4 regions of the Kribbella aluminosa genome follow, and region 2 is predicted to be linked to each of the others. Evidence: riboswitches for the same ligand, from Rfam matches in the RefSeq annotation. Region 2 holds a riboswitch; each other region holds the start of a gene.
The links. Region 2 has a riboswitch for ZMP and ZTP ahead of folP (dihydropteroate synthase). Riboswitches for the same ligand answer to the same signal wherever they lie in the genome.

Region 1 (3,544 bases), 1.1 Mb from region 2:
TCCTGCACCAGGCTGCGCGCGTCCGCGAGCGGCTTGCTCTTCACGCTCGCCGCGTCCGTCACCACAGCGCTGGTTTGCGCAAGCTGCTCGGCGACGACGGCTCCGACGTGGTCCGGCGGTACGGCGACCACGACGAGCTGCGGCTCGATCTGCACCAGCCGCGAACCGGCCCCGATCCGCTCGGCCATCAGCGCGTTGTCCGGGTTCCCGTCGACGAGCTCCACGACCACGCCCAGCCGGGCCAGCGCCAGCCCGATCGACGTCCCGATCAACCCGGTCCCCACGATCCGGACCGGGCCTGTCAGTCCACTCACTGGGCGCCGGTCAGGTCCGGGCGGAGAGCTACCGCGCCGTGCAGGTACACGTGCTGGATCTTGTCCCGCGAGCGCGGCGTCTCGGTGTGCAGCATCAGCCGGACGACGCGCGGCAGTGCGTGCGGCACCGGGATCTCCTGCATGCACATCAGCGGTACGTCGGTCAGCCCGATCTGCCGGCCGGCGACCGCCGGAAACTCCGATCGGAGGTCCGACGTGACGGTGAACAGGATGCTGATCAGATCCTCGTTCTCCAGATCGTTCGCCTCCAGGACCGCCTTCACCAGCTCCGCGGACCGCTCGAGCAGGTGCTCGCGCTCGTCCACGTCCAGCTGGGTGGCGCCCCGGATCGCGCGTACCGCCACGTCTCTCCTCCTAGTTCGTCTCCCCCAACCCTAGTTCAGAGCAGTCAGAGAGTGGACAGCCGTCTCAGCGGCGTCGACAGTCTGCTCCAGCAGCAGCGCGAGCGTCATCGGGCCGACACCGCCCGGGACCGGCGTGATCAGCCGTGCGACCTCGACCGCCTCGGCGAAGTGCACGTCGCCGACGTTGCCCTCGTTGTACCCGGCGTCGACGACCACCGCGCCCGGCTTCAGCCAGTCGCCGCGAACGAAGTTCGGCTTGCCGACCGCGGCGATCACCACGTCGGCGGTCCGCACCAGATCCTTGAGATCCCGGGTCCGGGAGTGCGCGTAGGTGACGGTCGCGTTCGATGCCAGCAGCAACATGCCGGCCGGCTTCCCGAGGATCGGGCTGCGGCCGATCACCACCGCATGCGCACCCTCCAGCGGTACGTCGTACGCCGCCAGCAACCGCAGGATCCCACCGGGCGTGGCCGAGCGGAATCCGGGGCTGTCGAACGCCGTCGCCGCGAACGACCGCATCGTGACGCCGTCCACGTCCTTGGCCGGGTCGATCGCCTCGAACGCGGCCCGCTCGTCGATCTGCGCCGGCACCGGGTGCTGCAGCAGGATCCCGTGTACCGACGGGTCCTCGGACAGCTTCGTGATCTCCGCGACCAGCTCTTCCGTGGTCGTCGAGGCCGGCAGGACGACGCTCCGGGACGCGATGCCGGCCTTCTTCGACCGGTTCTGCTTCATCCGCACGTACGTCGCCGACGCCGGGTCGTCACCCACCAGCACGGTCGCCAGACACGGCTGCACGCCGTACTTCTCCTGCAGGGCACTCGCCCGCTCCGCCGCCGTGGCCACCATGCCGGCGGCGAGGTCGGTACCGATCATCAGCTCAGCACTCATGCGCGCACTCCTCAGAGTTCGAAGGTGCCCAGGCGCGCGGCGAAGCCGGATGGCAGACCGTTCCCCGGTGGTTCGTCCACCTCAACGCCAGTCGCGGTCCGGCTCCAGGATATCCCGTCAGAGGTCCCGCGACAGCCCGACTCCGAGGGCCTCCGCCACAGCCGGTCGGGGGTCGGCGATCGGGGGTCGGGGGTCTGCGGTCGGGGGTCGGCGGTCGGGACCGGACACAAGGAACGGTGCCTGCGGACCTGGCATTGCAGGTCTCCTCGCACGGTTTCCTGTCTCCACCCATGGGCACGGCGCGTTGCTGGACCGTATCCGGCGGGCCAGTGGAGGCTTCGTGATCCCGTCCCGGCAAGCCCTTCCGTCAACCGCAGCCCTGCGCGCGGCGGAGGACCTCGGCGCAGGCAGGGACCGCACGTCCGCCGAGTTGCTGCCGAGGGCGGCCCGCTCGTCGAACGGCGAGGGTTCGCCAGCCCGCCGCCGCGCGCCCCGCGCACATACCCACTCAGCTGGAGGGTTGCCCATTCAGATTTTCACTGGGCAACCCTCCACGTGAATGGGCAACCCTCCACGTGAGGGGGCAACCCTCCACGTGAGGGGGCAACCCTCCACGTGAGGGGGCAACCCTCCACGTGAGGGGGCAACCCTCCACGTGAGGGGGCAACCCTCCACGTGAGGGGGCAACCCGATCGTCAGAGGAGGCCGGCGTGGTCCAGGGCCAGGTAGGCGGCGTCGATGCCGGTCATCGCGCCGGGGTTGCGGAGCTCCGCGCGGAAGGCGTCGACGGTCAGCTCGACCGGTACGCAGTCCTCGGCCTCGTCCAGCTGCTGCTTGCCGTCGGGGCGGCAGCCGCGGGCAATTGCGACGTACTTGCGGAACGTCGAGGACGCGCCGGACCACTGCCAGCCGACCACGTCGAGTGTCTCGCAGGTGTAGCCGGTCTCTTCCTCGAGCTCCCGCGCGCCCGCCACGGCGACGTCCTCGCCAGGCTCGACGAGACCGCCGGGAAGGTTCGTGACCACGCTGTCCGGTCCGGCCCGGAACATCCGGATCGTCACGATCCGCCCCTCCGGCGTCAACGGCAGCACCGTCACGCCGGCGTTGATCCCGGCCTCGCGGCCGAACACGTCCCACTCGACCTCGCGCCCGTCGGGCATCCGGTACCGCCGCAGCCGGACGGACAGGAACCGCTCGAACCCCAGCTCCTCCCCCAACAACTCCCACGGCGCCGGATCCGCCGGCACCGCCGCCGACGCGCGACCGGACGCCGGGTCGATCGACGCCACCCCCGACGCGCGGCTGGACGCCGCGCCCCCAGCCTGCGCCGCGCTCGATGCGGACGACCCCGCGGACGACCCCACAGACGACTCAGCCGCCACGTTTTCGGTGGCAGCTGAGTCCTCGATCCGGTCCGTCACAGCGGACGGTTGCCGTCGGGGTCTTCTGGCGGGGCGACCGGTACGTCGCCATCGTCGGAAGGCGGAGCAACCGGAGTCTCGGTGGACCCGGCGTCCTCGGTCTTCGCCGAAGACTCCCCGGCCGTGGCCGCGCCGTCCGCGCCGCTCCCGCCGCCAGAGCCCGCGTCGTCGGAGCCTCCGCCGTCGGAGCCCTCGTCGTCGGAGCCTCCGCCGTCGGAGCCCTCGTCGTCGGAGCCTCCGCCGTCGGAGCCCTCGTCGTCGGTTGCCGGGTGGGACTCCGACAGAATGCGTTCGAGCGTCTGCTCGGAGATTCGCTTGAACTTGCGCACCTGTGACCGGGTCCGGTCCAGGACCGCGACCTCGAGCTGGTCCGGGGTCAGCTGCCGGACCTCGGTGCCGTCGTGGCCGAGGGCGTCGACCGCGAGCCGGAGCGCACCGGCCAGCGAGATGCCCTCCTGGAAATGCTCGCCGATGTACTCCGCGACCGTGTCGGCCGGGCCGCCCATCACGGCGTACCCCTGGACGTCGGCGATCGAGCCGTCGTACGTGAGCC
Region 2 (3,544 bases):
CCTGCAGATTGTCGACAGCGCTCACTTCGCCGTACGGCGGGGTGCTGCTGCCGCTGGTGAGGTACGCGCCGAGGTACACGTAGGCGCGCGGAAGCGGTGCGGCCAGGACGCCTGCTTTCGTTGCACCGTTGACGGTGACGCTCACTGCGGGCGTTGACGTCGACGCTCCCGTAACGGTGACGGTGACCCCGAATCCGGTCGACTGCCTCGTGGCGGTGATACCGGTCGCCCATTGCGTGACGCCGTTGCGGTAGAGCATGACCTCGCCGGTTCGCCGTACGGTCAGGCCGATCTCGATGTCGGAGGCGGTGACGTAGCCGGTCGACGTACTGGTGCTGGACAGCATCACCGAGGACCAGTCGGTGTCGGGGCCGGCCGAGTTCGCGTTCGGGTCGACGGTGGCGGAGACGGTGTACGAGTCGGTTGCGTCGGCGGCCGCCGGTGCGTCGAGGCGGACGGCGGAGTTGCCGATCCAGAAGGACAGGCGGCCCGGGTACGAGTTGTTGTTGACCTGCGAGTAGTAGCTGGGCGGCGTACCAGCTGGAGAGGTCCAGTTCCCGTGCACCCGGGTCAGCGTGACGCCCTTGCCAGGACCTGATTGGCGCGTGCCCAGGGAGTCGTTCATGCCGTACGTCGGGGATGCGTCGCGGGCGCCGTCGAACGAGTCGAGCAGGCCGGGTGGTGCGACAGCGTTGGCCGGTACGACAGGTGCCAGGCCGGTGAACAGCAGTACCGCCGCGACGGCGTGTGCGAGCTTCATCGAGTTCCTCCCGGGTCCAGGGCGGCAGAAGGGGTGGTGTCGAGCTCGTCGGAGATGCATCATTGGAGCGCTCCAATTGCGAGGAACCTACGCCCGGACTCGCGTACACGTCAACGGCCCGCGATGGCCGGAACCGGAGGACCTGTGAACCAGACACCCACCGACGCCCACCCCCAGCCGGAGACGGCGCTGTTCGACGCTGTGGCGACCGAGCCGCTGCCCGCGGAGCTGGTGGCAGAACTGGCGTCCTTGGCCCGGTGGATGGGCGACGGGAACAGGGAGCTCGCGGTACTCGGTGAGGGAAACGTATCCGCCCGGACCGGCGCGCACCGGATGCTGGTCAAGGCCAGTGGCACGTCGCTCGAGCACGCGACCTTCGTGGAGGTCCGCCTGCAGCCGCTGCTCGAACTGCTCGACGCACCGGACGCCGACGACACCGACGTCCAGCGCGCACTCCTCGACAGCCGGCTCGACCCCACGGCACCACAGCCGTCGGTCGAGTCCCTCCTGCATGCCGCAGCGCTCACCCACGGCGCGAACGTGGTCGCCCACTGCCACCCGCAGTCGGTCAACGCGATCGGCTGCTCCGACCGGGCCCAGGCACTCGTCGGCGGGGCCCTGTTCCCGGACCAGATCGTCGTCCTCGGACGCGAGCAGATCCTCCTGCCGTACGTCGATCCCGGGCTGGAGCTCGGCCGCCGGGCACGAACCGCGATCCTGGAGTTCCTCGACCGGCGAGACGAGCGCCCACGTGTGATCTACCTCGGCAACCACGGGATGGTCGCGCTGGCCGAGTCCTGCGGCGAAGCACGGCGGATCACCCAGATGGCCGACAAGACCGCCCGGATCCTGCGCGACTGCCTCGCGGTCGGGTCGCCGCGCTACCTGCCGGACCACCTGGCCGACCGGATCCACACCCGCCCCGACGAAGCACTCCGCCGGCAGGCACTGGCCGCCGCGCCGTACCCCGATGCCGACCAGGCCCAGGTCGTACCCGACCGCCAGGACGCCACAAAACCCGGCGCGATTCGTCGAGACGTGGGTAGGCTGTCCGATGGGCCGTGACTGGCGTCTGGATGGATCACCGTCGTGGAGCGGCCCCGTCATCTGACGTCGTGCCGCGCGCCTGGGCCTCTGGGAACTCTCTGGGAGGCACGACGTGATGCATGAATTCACTGCTCCGGCATTGTGGGCCGAAAGGCCCCGGCTGGTCGGGATTGTCAACGTCGCCGCTGACTCGTTCTCCGACGGCGGCAGGTTTCTGGCGACCGAAGACGCCTTGGCGCAGGCCTGGCGACTGCTGGACGCGGGCGCCGACATCATCGAACTCGGCGCTGCGGCCAGCCATCCAGGCGCCGAGCGAGTAAGCGTCGAAGAGGAAAAACGCCGGCTGGCCGACGTCCTGGACGAACTGGTGGCCGCCCGCGTACCTGTGTCGGTCGACTCGTTCACACCTCAGACACAGCTGTTCGCTGCCGCTCACGGTGCCACCTATCTCAACGACATCCAAGGGTTCCCCGACCCGGAACAGTACGCCGAGCTGCCCGACAGTGGCTGTTCGCACATCGTCGTGCACTCGGTCCAGCGCCGCGGTCCAGCTACCAAAGTGCGGATCGATGCGCCAACAGTGCGACAGGGGCTTGAACAGTTCTTCCGCGATCGCCTCGCAGCTCTTCAGGCCGCCGGCATCAACCGCGAGCGCTTGGTCGTAGATCCCGGACTCGGATACTTCCTCAGTAGTGCCCCGGAGCCGTCGGTCATGGTCCTGGGAGGGCTTGACGAGATAAGGGCCAGGTTCGGTCTCACCGTCGAGGAAGTCGTTTCTTCGCGCTCTCACAGGCAGAGACCTCGTCGACATCGGGCCGGCCACCCTCGCAGCAGAGTTGTACGCGGCCGGTCAAGGCGCGGACTTCATCCGCACCCACGACGTTGCTGCGATTTCGGACGCGCTCACGATCTTTACGGCGCTGGCCAAGGAACGGTAATCGCCGAGAGCGCGCAGCTGGTCGGAAGAAAGCCGTGGGCTGCGAGGTTGACCCCCGTATGACCACATCTGTCGACCGCGCCATCGCGGCGCTCCGTGCCAACCACGACACCCTCGCCGCACTGGTGCCGACCTTGTCCGAGGAACAACTGAGGAGCCGCAGCGGGGCGAAGGACTGGACCGTGGCGCAGGTGCTCTCGCACCTCGGAAGCGGTGCCGAGATCAGTCGGCAACCGATCGCGACCACCGCCGGCGAGCAGGTCGAGGCTGAGGACAACCAGTCGATCTGGGACCGGTGGAACGCCTCGTCCCCGGCCGACCAAGCGGCCGGGTTCCTCAAACACGACGCGGAGTACCTCGACACGGTCGAAGGGCTCAGCGCCGAGCAGCGCGATCGCCAGATCGACCTGCGTATCATGCCGGAACCGGTGCCGCTGATCGTCGCGCTCGCCCTGCGGCTCAACGAGGTCGCCAACCACGCCTGGGACGTGCGCGTCGGAATCAACCCGTCGGCGACTGTGGATTCGGACTCCGCCGAGCTGCTCCTCGAGCTCTTCGGTGGGCCGCTGGCCTTCCTGCTGGGTTTCTCCGCCAAGACCGACCAGCTCGAGCAGCAGGTCCGCCTGGCGATCCCGGGCGGCGGCATCGAGATCACCGACGCGGTCACCGTGACCGACGCGGTCGATGACCCGACAGCCACCTTCGAGGGTCCGAAAGAGGCCGTGGTGCGGCTGCTGACCGGGCGGCTCGGCGCCGAGCACGCCGCTGGCGTCACTGTGACCGGCAACGTCACGCTGGAC
Region 3 (3,544 bases), 500 kb from region 2:
AACGTACTTCTGCTGACCGGTCCGTCCGGCTCGGGCAAGACGACGGTGGCCGGGCTGGTCGCCACCGACGCGGCCAGGCCGACGGTGCAGGTGACGACCGACGAGTTCTTCCGCGCGATCCGGACCGGCTTCGTCCCGCCGTACCTGCCGGAATCGCAGCGGCAGAACGCCGTGGTGGTGGACGCGATCGTCGCAGCGGTCGCGGTGTTCGCCGACGGTGGGTACGACGTCGTGGTGGACGGCATCATCGGACCGTGGTTCCTGCCCGCGTACCGGGCTGCCGCCGCCGAGGGACAGTGGCGGATGTCGTACGTCGTCCTGCGGCCGGATCTCGCGACGACGCTGGAGCGCGGGCTGGCGCGCGGCGGAGTCGAGCTGACCGACGCCGACGCACTCACCGGGCTGCACGCGGCCTTCGCGGACCTCGCCGAACTCGAACGGCACGCGATCGACACCTCCGGGCTCGACGCGGCCGAGACGGCCGCCGAGGTCCGCAAGGCTGTTGCTGAGGGCACCTACCTGCTCAGTGTCTGAAGAGTCGCAGCCCCGTGGCCGACCAGGTGATTCCGAGCGCGGCGCAGGCGGCGGCGATCTCGTCGGAGCGGATCGAGCCGCCGGGCTCGACGATGTGGGTGACGCCGTACCGGTGGGCGACTTCGACGTTGTCGGCGAACGGAAGCGCACCGTCCGAGACCATCGTCACCCCGGTGAGGGGTTCAGCCGACCAGAGCGCCGCCTTCTCGCCGGCCAGGCGCGTGCAGTCGACGCGCGACTGCTGCCCGGCGCCGACGCCGATCGTCATCCCGTCCTTCACGAGCACAACGGTGTTCGACTGCGTGTAGCGCGCGACGATCATCCCGAGCACCGCGTCGTCCGGCAGATCGTGGGGGAGTGGCGCGGCGTCCCGCTCCTGCGTCAGCCGTACGCCGTACACCTCGCGGACCTCGTCGGCCGGCGGCTCGTACGACGGGTCCATCCCGAGCACCAGATACGTCCCGCGCTTCTTCGCCGCCAGGATCTCCAGTACGCCGTCGTCGTACCCGGGCGCGATGATCCCGTCCGACACCACCCGCTTCAGTACCGCGGCCAGCTCCAGGTCCACCGGCCGCGACACCGCCACGAAGTCGCCGTACGACGACTTCGGATCCGCGTCCCGCGCCCGCAGGTACGCCTCCGCCGCCGTCCGGCCGAGCGCGGCACCCGCGGGTGAGACGTGCTTGTACGACGCTGCGGCCGGTACGCCGAACCGCTCCGCGGCCTCCCGGACCAGCTGCCAACCGGTCAGCGCGTCCAGGATGTTGATGTACGACGGCGCACCGGCGAGCACCGTGAACGGCGCGTTGCCGAGCGTGGCCGCCTGATGAGGATTCATGCCGTACCGCAGACGCATCGGGACCTCCGAGTTGCTCGAAGGCGCCCAGGCGGACGACGCCTTTGCTCGGAAGCTCCCTGGTGGTGATCCACCCTCGCCAGTCGCGGTATGGCCAGCTTAGGGCGTGTCTGGCCCTACTTCGTCGCCCGCACCACGAGCAGCCGTGACTTCGCGGCCAGCGGTTCGCCGTGCCAGCCGCCGTCGACGACCACGTCGGAGAAGCCCGCCGCGCGCAGGTCGGCGGTGATCTCCTCGACCGACCGGAAGTACAGGACGTTCCGGTAGACCGCGTCGTGCCCGTCCTCGAACACGTTGTGCGCGTCGAACACCACCCGCCGGTCCGCGATCTCGATCAGCTCGAGCCACTCCTTCAGGTGCCCGGCCACGGTGTCACGTTCGCCGTACGTCGCCTCGCTCGTCCACTGCTCCCACGCCCGTACGGCGGGGTTCCGCGACTCGAACGCGAACACGCCGCCGGGCCGCAGCGCGGCGGCCACCGCGGCGACCGTGTCCGCGTGCTCCGCGACGTGCATCATCGTGTTGCCGCTGCTGACGACGAGATCCACATCGCCCGTCGGCTGTACGACGCGGTGGTCGCCGTCGATCCAGGTGACCGCGTCGGCGCCGGGCTGCCGGCGCGCGTACCCGAGCATCGTGGGGCTGGGGTCGATACCGATCACCTCCCGCCCGGACGCGACGAGCGACCGCGTGAGCAGGCCGGTACCGCAGCCGAAGTCCAGGACCTTCGCAGTGCGCTCGGCCAAGGCGCGGTAGTACTCGTGGTCCTCACCGGCCGGGTTGTCCAGGTCGTAGAGCTGTACCAGTTGTTCGTCGCCGTACGGGTCGCCAGTCACCCTGAAAGACTAGGTGGTGCGAGGGCCCTGCTTGTAAGACGGTCGTCTCAGAAATTGAGACGCTGGGTGGCTGAACTTGACCAGGTCGGCAGGTTTCGGCGAATAATGCCTACATGCGATCGATTCTCCTCGTACTTGTGCGGCGCGCCGACTGACGCGACCACCGAGTCGACGCGCCCCTTTCAGCCAACCCGGCGGAAGGGGTTTTTTGTTGCCTGTACGACTATCCGAGACCCGGAGTCGCCAAGGTGACGGCCACAAGCGAGGATGGATCGGTCGCGAAAAGTACAACCATCGTGACAGGACTGAGGGAAGGCACTCATGAGTGAGCAGCTGACCGGGGCACAGGCTCTGATCCGCGCACTGGAACATGCCGGAGTGGACACCGTCTTCGGCATCCCGGGTGGCGCGATCCTCCCGGCGTACGACCCGATGCTCGACTCGACCCAGATCCGCCACATCCTGGTACGTCACGAGCAGGGCGCCGGTCACGCCGCCCAGGGGTACGCCGCGGCGTCCGGCAAGGTCGGCGTCTGCATGGCGACCTCCGGACCGGGCGCGACCAACCTGGTGACGCCGATCGCCGACGCCTACATGGACTCGGTGCCGCTGGTGGCGATCACCGGTCAGGTGGCGGGCGCCGCGATCGGTACGGACGCCTTCCAGGAGGCGGACATCCGCGGCATCACGATGCCGATCACCAAGCACAACTTCCTGGTGACCGACCCGAACGACATCGCGACCACGATCGCCGAGGCGTTCCACATCGCCTCCACCGGCCGGCCCGGTCCGGTGCTGGTGGACGTCACGAAGGACGCGATGCAGAAAACCGGCGTCGACTTCCAGTGGCCGACCGAGCTCGCGCTGCCCGGCTACCGGCCGGTGACCCGCCCGCACCCGAAGCAGGTGCGTGAGGCGGCCCGCCTGATCGTCGCCGCCGAGAAGCCGGTGCTGTACGTCGGCGGCGGTGTCATCCGCGCGCAGGCCAGCGCCGAGCTGAAGGAACTGGCCGAGCTGCTCGGCATTCCGGTCGTCACCACGCTGATGGCCCGCGGCGCGCTGCCCGACACCCACGCGCTGCACTTCGGGATGCCCGGCATGCACGGCTCGGTGTCCGCGGTCGGCGCCCTGCAGCGGTCCGACCTGCTGATCACGCTCGGCGCCCGCTTCGACGACCGGGTGACCGGCAAGCTGGACTCGTTCGCCCCGGACGCGAAGGTCATCCACGCCGACATCGACCCGGCCGAGATCGGCAAGAACCGGGCCGCCGACGTCCCGATCGTGGGCGACTGCAAGGAGGTCATCACCGACCTGCTCG
Region 4 (3,544 bases), 1.7 Mb from region 2:
GGATCGGCGAGCTGGCCGGCTCCGAGGAGGCCCGCGGGCACGCCCTCCCGGCGAACCAGCACCCGCCGGTGCTGCAGACCCATGACCGGTACGGGAACCGGATCGACGAGGTCGAGTTCCATCCGTCGTGGCACTGGCTGATGGAGCAGGCCGTCGGGTTCGGGCTGCAGGCCGCGCCGTGGACCAGCGACCGACCGTCGCCGCACCTCACCCGGGCGGCCGGCTTCTACGTCTGGTCGCAGGTCGAGCCCGGCCACGGTTGCCCGATCTCGATGACGTACGCCGCGGTTCCGGCGCTCAAGGCGGACGAGCGGCTCGCGAAGGAGTGGATCCCGCAGCTCGCGTCGACGCAGTACGACGTACGCCGGTTGCCGGTCGCGGCGAAGAACGGTGCCCTCGCCGGGATGGGGATGACCGAGAAGCAGGGCGGGTCGGACGTCCGGGCGAACCTGACGACCGCGACCCCCGTCGGGGATGACGGTGAGTACCAGCTCAACGGGCACAAGTGGTTCTGCTCGGCGCCGCAGGCGGACGTGTTCCTGGTACTGGCGCAGGCCCCGGACGGTTTGAGCTGCTTCGTCGTACCGCGAGTGCTTGCCGACGGCAACCGGAACCCGTTCGCGCTGCAGCGGCTGAAGGACAAGCTCGGGAACCGCTCGAACGCGTCCAGCGAGGTCGAGTTCCACGGGACGATCGGGTACCGGCTCGGGGACGAGGGCGCCGGCGTACGGACGATCATCGAGATGGTCGCGGCGACCCGGTTGGACTGCGTCCTCGGCTCCGCGGCACTCCAACGGCGGGCGCTGGTCGAGGCGATCTGGCACACCCGGCACCGCTCGGCGTTCGGCGGTCTGCTCGCCGACAAGCCCGCGATGCAGAACGTGCTCGCCGACCTCGCCCTCGAAAGCGAGGCGGCGACCGCGCTGGGGATGCGACTGGCCGCCGCGGTGGATTCCTCGGACCCGAAGGAGGCAGCCTTCCGCCGGATCGGGCTGCCGCTCGCGAAGTTCTGGGTGTGTAAGCGGACGCCGTTCATGGTCGCGGAGGCGCTCGAGTGCCTCGGCGGCAACGGGTACGTCGAGGAGTCCGGGCTGCCACTGCTCTACCGGGAGTCGCCGCTGAACTCGATCTGGGAAGGGTCCGGCAACGTCAACGCGCTCGACGTACTGCGCGCGCTGAGGCGGCCCGAGTCGCTCGAGGCCTGGCTGCTCGAGGTTGGCGCGGTCCAAGGGGCCGACGATCGGCTCGACGCCGCCGTGCACGACGTACTGCAAGCGCTTGCTGATGTCGCTGACGCCGAAGCCGGAGCACGTCGACTGGCCGCGCGGATGGCGTTGTGCCTGCAGGCGTCACTGCTGATCCGGCACTCGACACCGGCAGTCGCGGACGCCTTCGTCGCGTCCCGGCTGGCGAACGACTGGGGCGGTGTGTTCGGGACCCTTCCACAGAAGACACAGTCGCGGACGACACCGTTCCAGGAGATCGTCGAACGCACGATAGGGTGAGCGGGTCGCGACTGGCGCGCTGAGGTGGAGAACCACCGGGGAGCGAAAACCGTCGGCACCGTGCGCCTGGGTGCCTTCGACCCACTGCAACCGCAGGAGAGACAACGATGCCTGAATCCTCCGACACCGCCGCACCCTTCGACGCCGCCGCCGCGTCGGCCGCGTACAACAACGCGCTGCAGGTGATCGCCGCGGTCGAGCCGACCATCGCCGGCGCGATCCGGTCCGAGCTGGCCGACCAGCGGTCCTCGCTGAAGCTGATCGCCAGCGAGAACTACGCCTCCCCCGCCACGCTGCTCACGATGGGCAACTGGCTGTCGGACAAGTACGCCGAGGGCACCGTCGGGCACCGCTTCTACGCCGGCTGCCAGAACGTCGACACCGTCGAGCGGACCGCCGCCGACCACGCGGAGGCCCTGTTCGGCGCCCCGCACGCGTACGTCCAGCCGCACTCCGGCATCGACGCGAACCTGGTCGCGTTCTGGGCGATCCTGGCCCAGCGGATCGAGTCCCCGGCGCTGGCCGAGGCGGGCGCGAAGCACGTCAACGACCTGTCCGACGAGGACTGGACCAAGCTCCGCAAGGCGCTCGGCGACCAGAAGATGCTCGGCATGTCGCTGGACGCCGGCGGCCACCTGACGCACGGTTTCCGGCCGAACATCTCCGGCAAGATGTTCAACCAGCACTCCTACGGGACGAACCCGGAGACCGGCCTGCTCGACTACGACGAGGTCGCCCGGGCCGCGCGCGAGTTCAAGCCGCTGATCCTGATCGCCGGCTACTCGGCGTATCCGCGCAAGGTGGACTTCGCCAAGATGCGCGAGATCGCCGACGAGGTCGGCGCGACGCTGATGGTCGACATGGCGCACTTCGCCGGCCTGGTCGCGGGCAAGGTGTTCACCGGCGACTTCGACCCGGTGCCGCACGCGCACGTCACCACCACGACCACGCACAAGTCGCTGCGCGGCCCGCGCGGCGGCATGGTGCTCTGCCAGCCGGAGTACGCCGAGTCCGTCGACCGCGGCTGCCCGATGGTGCTCGGCGGTCCGCTCAGCCAGACGATGGCCGCGAAGGCGGTCGCGCTCGCCGAGGCGCGGCAGCCGTCGTTCCAGCAGTACGCGCAGGCCGTCGCGGACAACGCCGTCACGCTCGCCGAGGGCCTGATGAAGCGCGGCGTCAAGCTCGTCACGGACGGAACCGAGAACCACCTCGCCCTGCTCGACGTGTCGGCGTACGGCATCACCGGCCGGCAGGCCGAGTCGGCGCTGCTCGACGCGGGCATCGTCACCAACCGGAACGCCGTACCGCGGGACCCGAACGGCGCCTGGTACACCTCCGGTGTCCGGATCGGTACGCCGGCCCTCACCACCCGCGGGTTCGGCGCCGACGAGTTCGACCGGGTCGCGGAGCTGATCGTCGACGTACTGTCCGCGACGACGCCGACGACCACCTCCGCCGGCGCTCCGTCCAAGGCGAAGTACGTGCTGGCCGACGGCGTCGCCGACAAGACCCGCGCCGCCGCCGCCGAGATCCTCGACAAGCACCCGCTGTACCCGGGCCTCGAGCTCACCTGACCCATCGACAGCGCCCGCTCCCCTCGGAGCGGGCGCTGTTGCTTGTCGTCAGGCGTCCTGCTGGACGCCCGTCAGCGCATCCGGGGAGGCCTTCGCGGCCCGCTTCGGCATCAGCGTCGCGGCGAGGATCGCGCCGGCGACGGCGATGCCGCCGGAAACCCACATCGTGGTGTTGAGGCTGGTGAGGAACGCCTCCCGCACACTGCTCGCCAGCTCCGCCGATCCCGTCTTCGCCGCCACCGCGAGACCACCTGCAAGACTCCGCTGCGCCGCGTCCGCCACCTGCGTAGGCAGACCGGTCGTGTCCACGTTGTGCCGGTACACCGAGTTCAGCACGGTCCCGAGTACGGCGACACCGACCGTCCCGCCGACCTGACGGAACGCCTGCAGCAGCCCCGATCCGGTGCCGGCCCGCTCCGGGTCGAGCACACCGAGCGCCGCGTTCATTGCCTGCGGCATCGAGCA

Region 1: it holds a riboswitch for ZMP and ZTP, as region 2 does, so the genes downstream of both, JOF29_RS18420 (bifunctional 5,10-methylenetetrahydrofolate dehydrogenase/5,10-methenyltetrahydrofolate cyclohydrolase) here and folP (dihydropteroate synthase) in region 2, are expected to answer to the same signal.
Region 3: it holds a riboswitch for ZMP and ZTP, as region 2 does, so the genes downstream of both, JOF29_RS10870 (5-aminoimidazole-4-carboxamide ribonucleotide transformylase) here and folP (dihydropteroate synthase) in region 2, are expected to answer to the same signal.
Region 4: it holds a riboswitch for ZMP and ZTP, as region 2 does, so the genes downstream of both, JOF29_RS21190 (glycine hydroxymethyltransferase) here and folP (dihydropteroate synthase) in region 2, are expected to answer to the same signal.

Annotation. Positions count from the first base shown of each region.
Region 1 is NZ_JAGINT010000001.1:3,854,472-3,858,015, reverse strand. Features, by position in the region: gene JOF29_RS18430 (prephenate dehydrogenase) at 1-314, opposite strand, end outside; gene aroH (chorismate mutase) at 311-679, opposite strand; gene JOF29_RS18420 (bifunctional 5,10-methylenetetrahydrofolate dehydrogenase/5,10-methenyltetrahydrofolate cyclohydrolase) at 710-1,570, opposite strand; ZMP/ZTP riboswitch at 1,590-1,675, opposite strand; gene JOF29_RS45385 (NUDIX hydrolase) at 2,266-2,991, opposite strand; gene prcA (proteasome subunit alpha) at 2,988-3,544, opposite strand, start outside.
Region 2 is NZ_JAGINT010000001.1:2,733,505-2,737,048, reverse strand. Features, by position in the region: gene JOF29_RS13290 (hypothetical protein) at 1-760, opposite strand, end outside; gene JOF29_RS13285 (class II aldolase/adducin family protein) at 905-1,825, shown strand; ZMP/ZTP riboswitch at 1,812-1,899, shown strand; partial or broken gene folP (dihydropteroate synthase) at 1,923-2,745, shown strand; gene JOF29_RS13275 (maleylpyruvate isomerase family mycothiol-dependent enzyme) at 2,804-3,544, shown strand, end outside.
Region 3 is NZ_JAGINT010000001.1:2,237,471-2,241,014, forward strand. Features, by position in the region: gene JOF29_RS10865 (phosphotransferase-like protein) at 1-534, shown strand, start outside; gene JOF29_RS10870 (5-aminoimidazole-4-carboxamide ribonucleotide transformylase) at 524-1,390, opposite strand; ZMP/ZTP riboswitch at 1,409-1,487, opposite strand; gene JOF29_RS10875 (class I SAM-dependent methyltransferase) at 1,507-2,226, opposite strand; gene JOF29_RS10880 (acetolactate synthase large subunit) at 2,548-3,544, shown strand, end outside.
Region 4 is NZ_JAGINT010000001.1:4,403,984-4,407,527, forward strand. Features, by position in the region: gene JOF29_RS21185 (acyl-CoA dehydrogenase family protein) at 1-1,505, shown strand, start outside; ZMP/ZTP riboswitch at 1,505-1,584, shown strand; gene JOF29_RS21190 (glycine hydroxymethyltransferase) at 1,613-3,079, shown strand; gene JOF29_RS21195 (DHA2 family efflux MFS transporter permease subunit) at 3,128-3,544, opposite strand, start outside.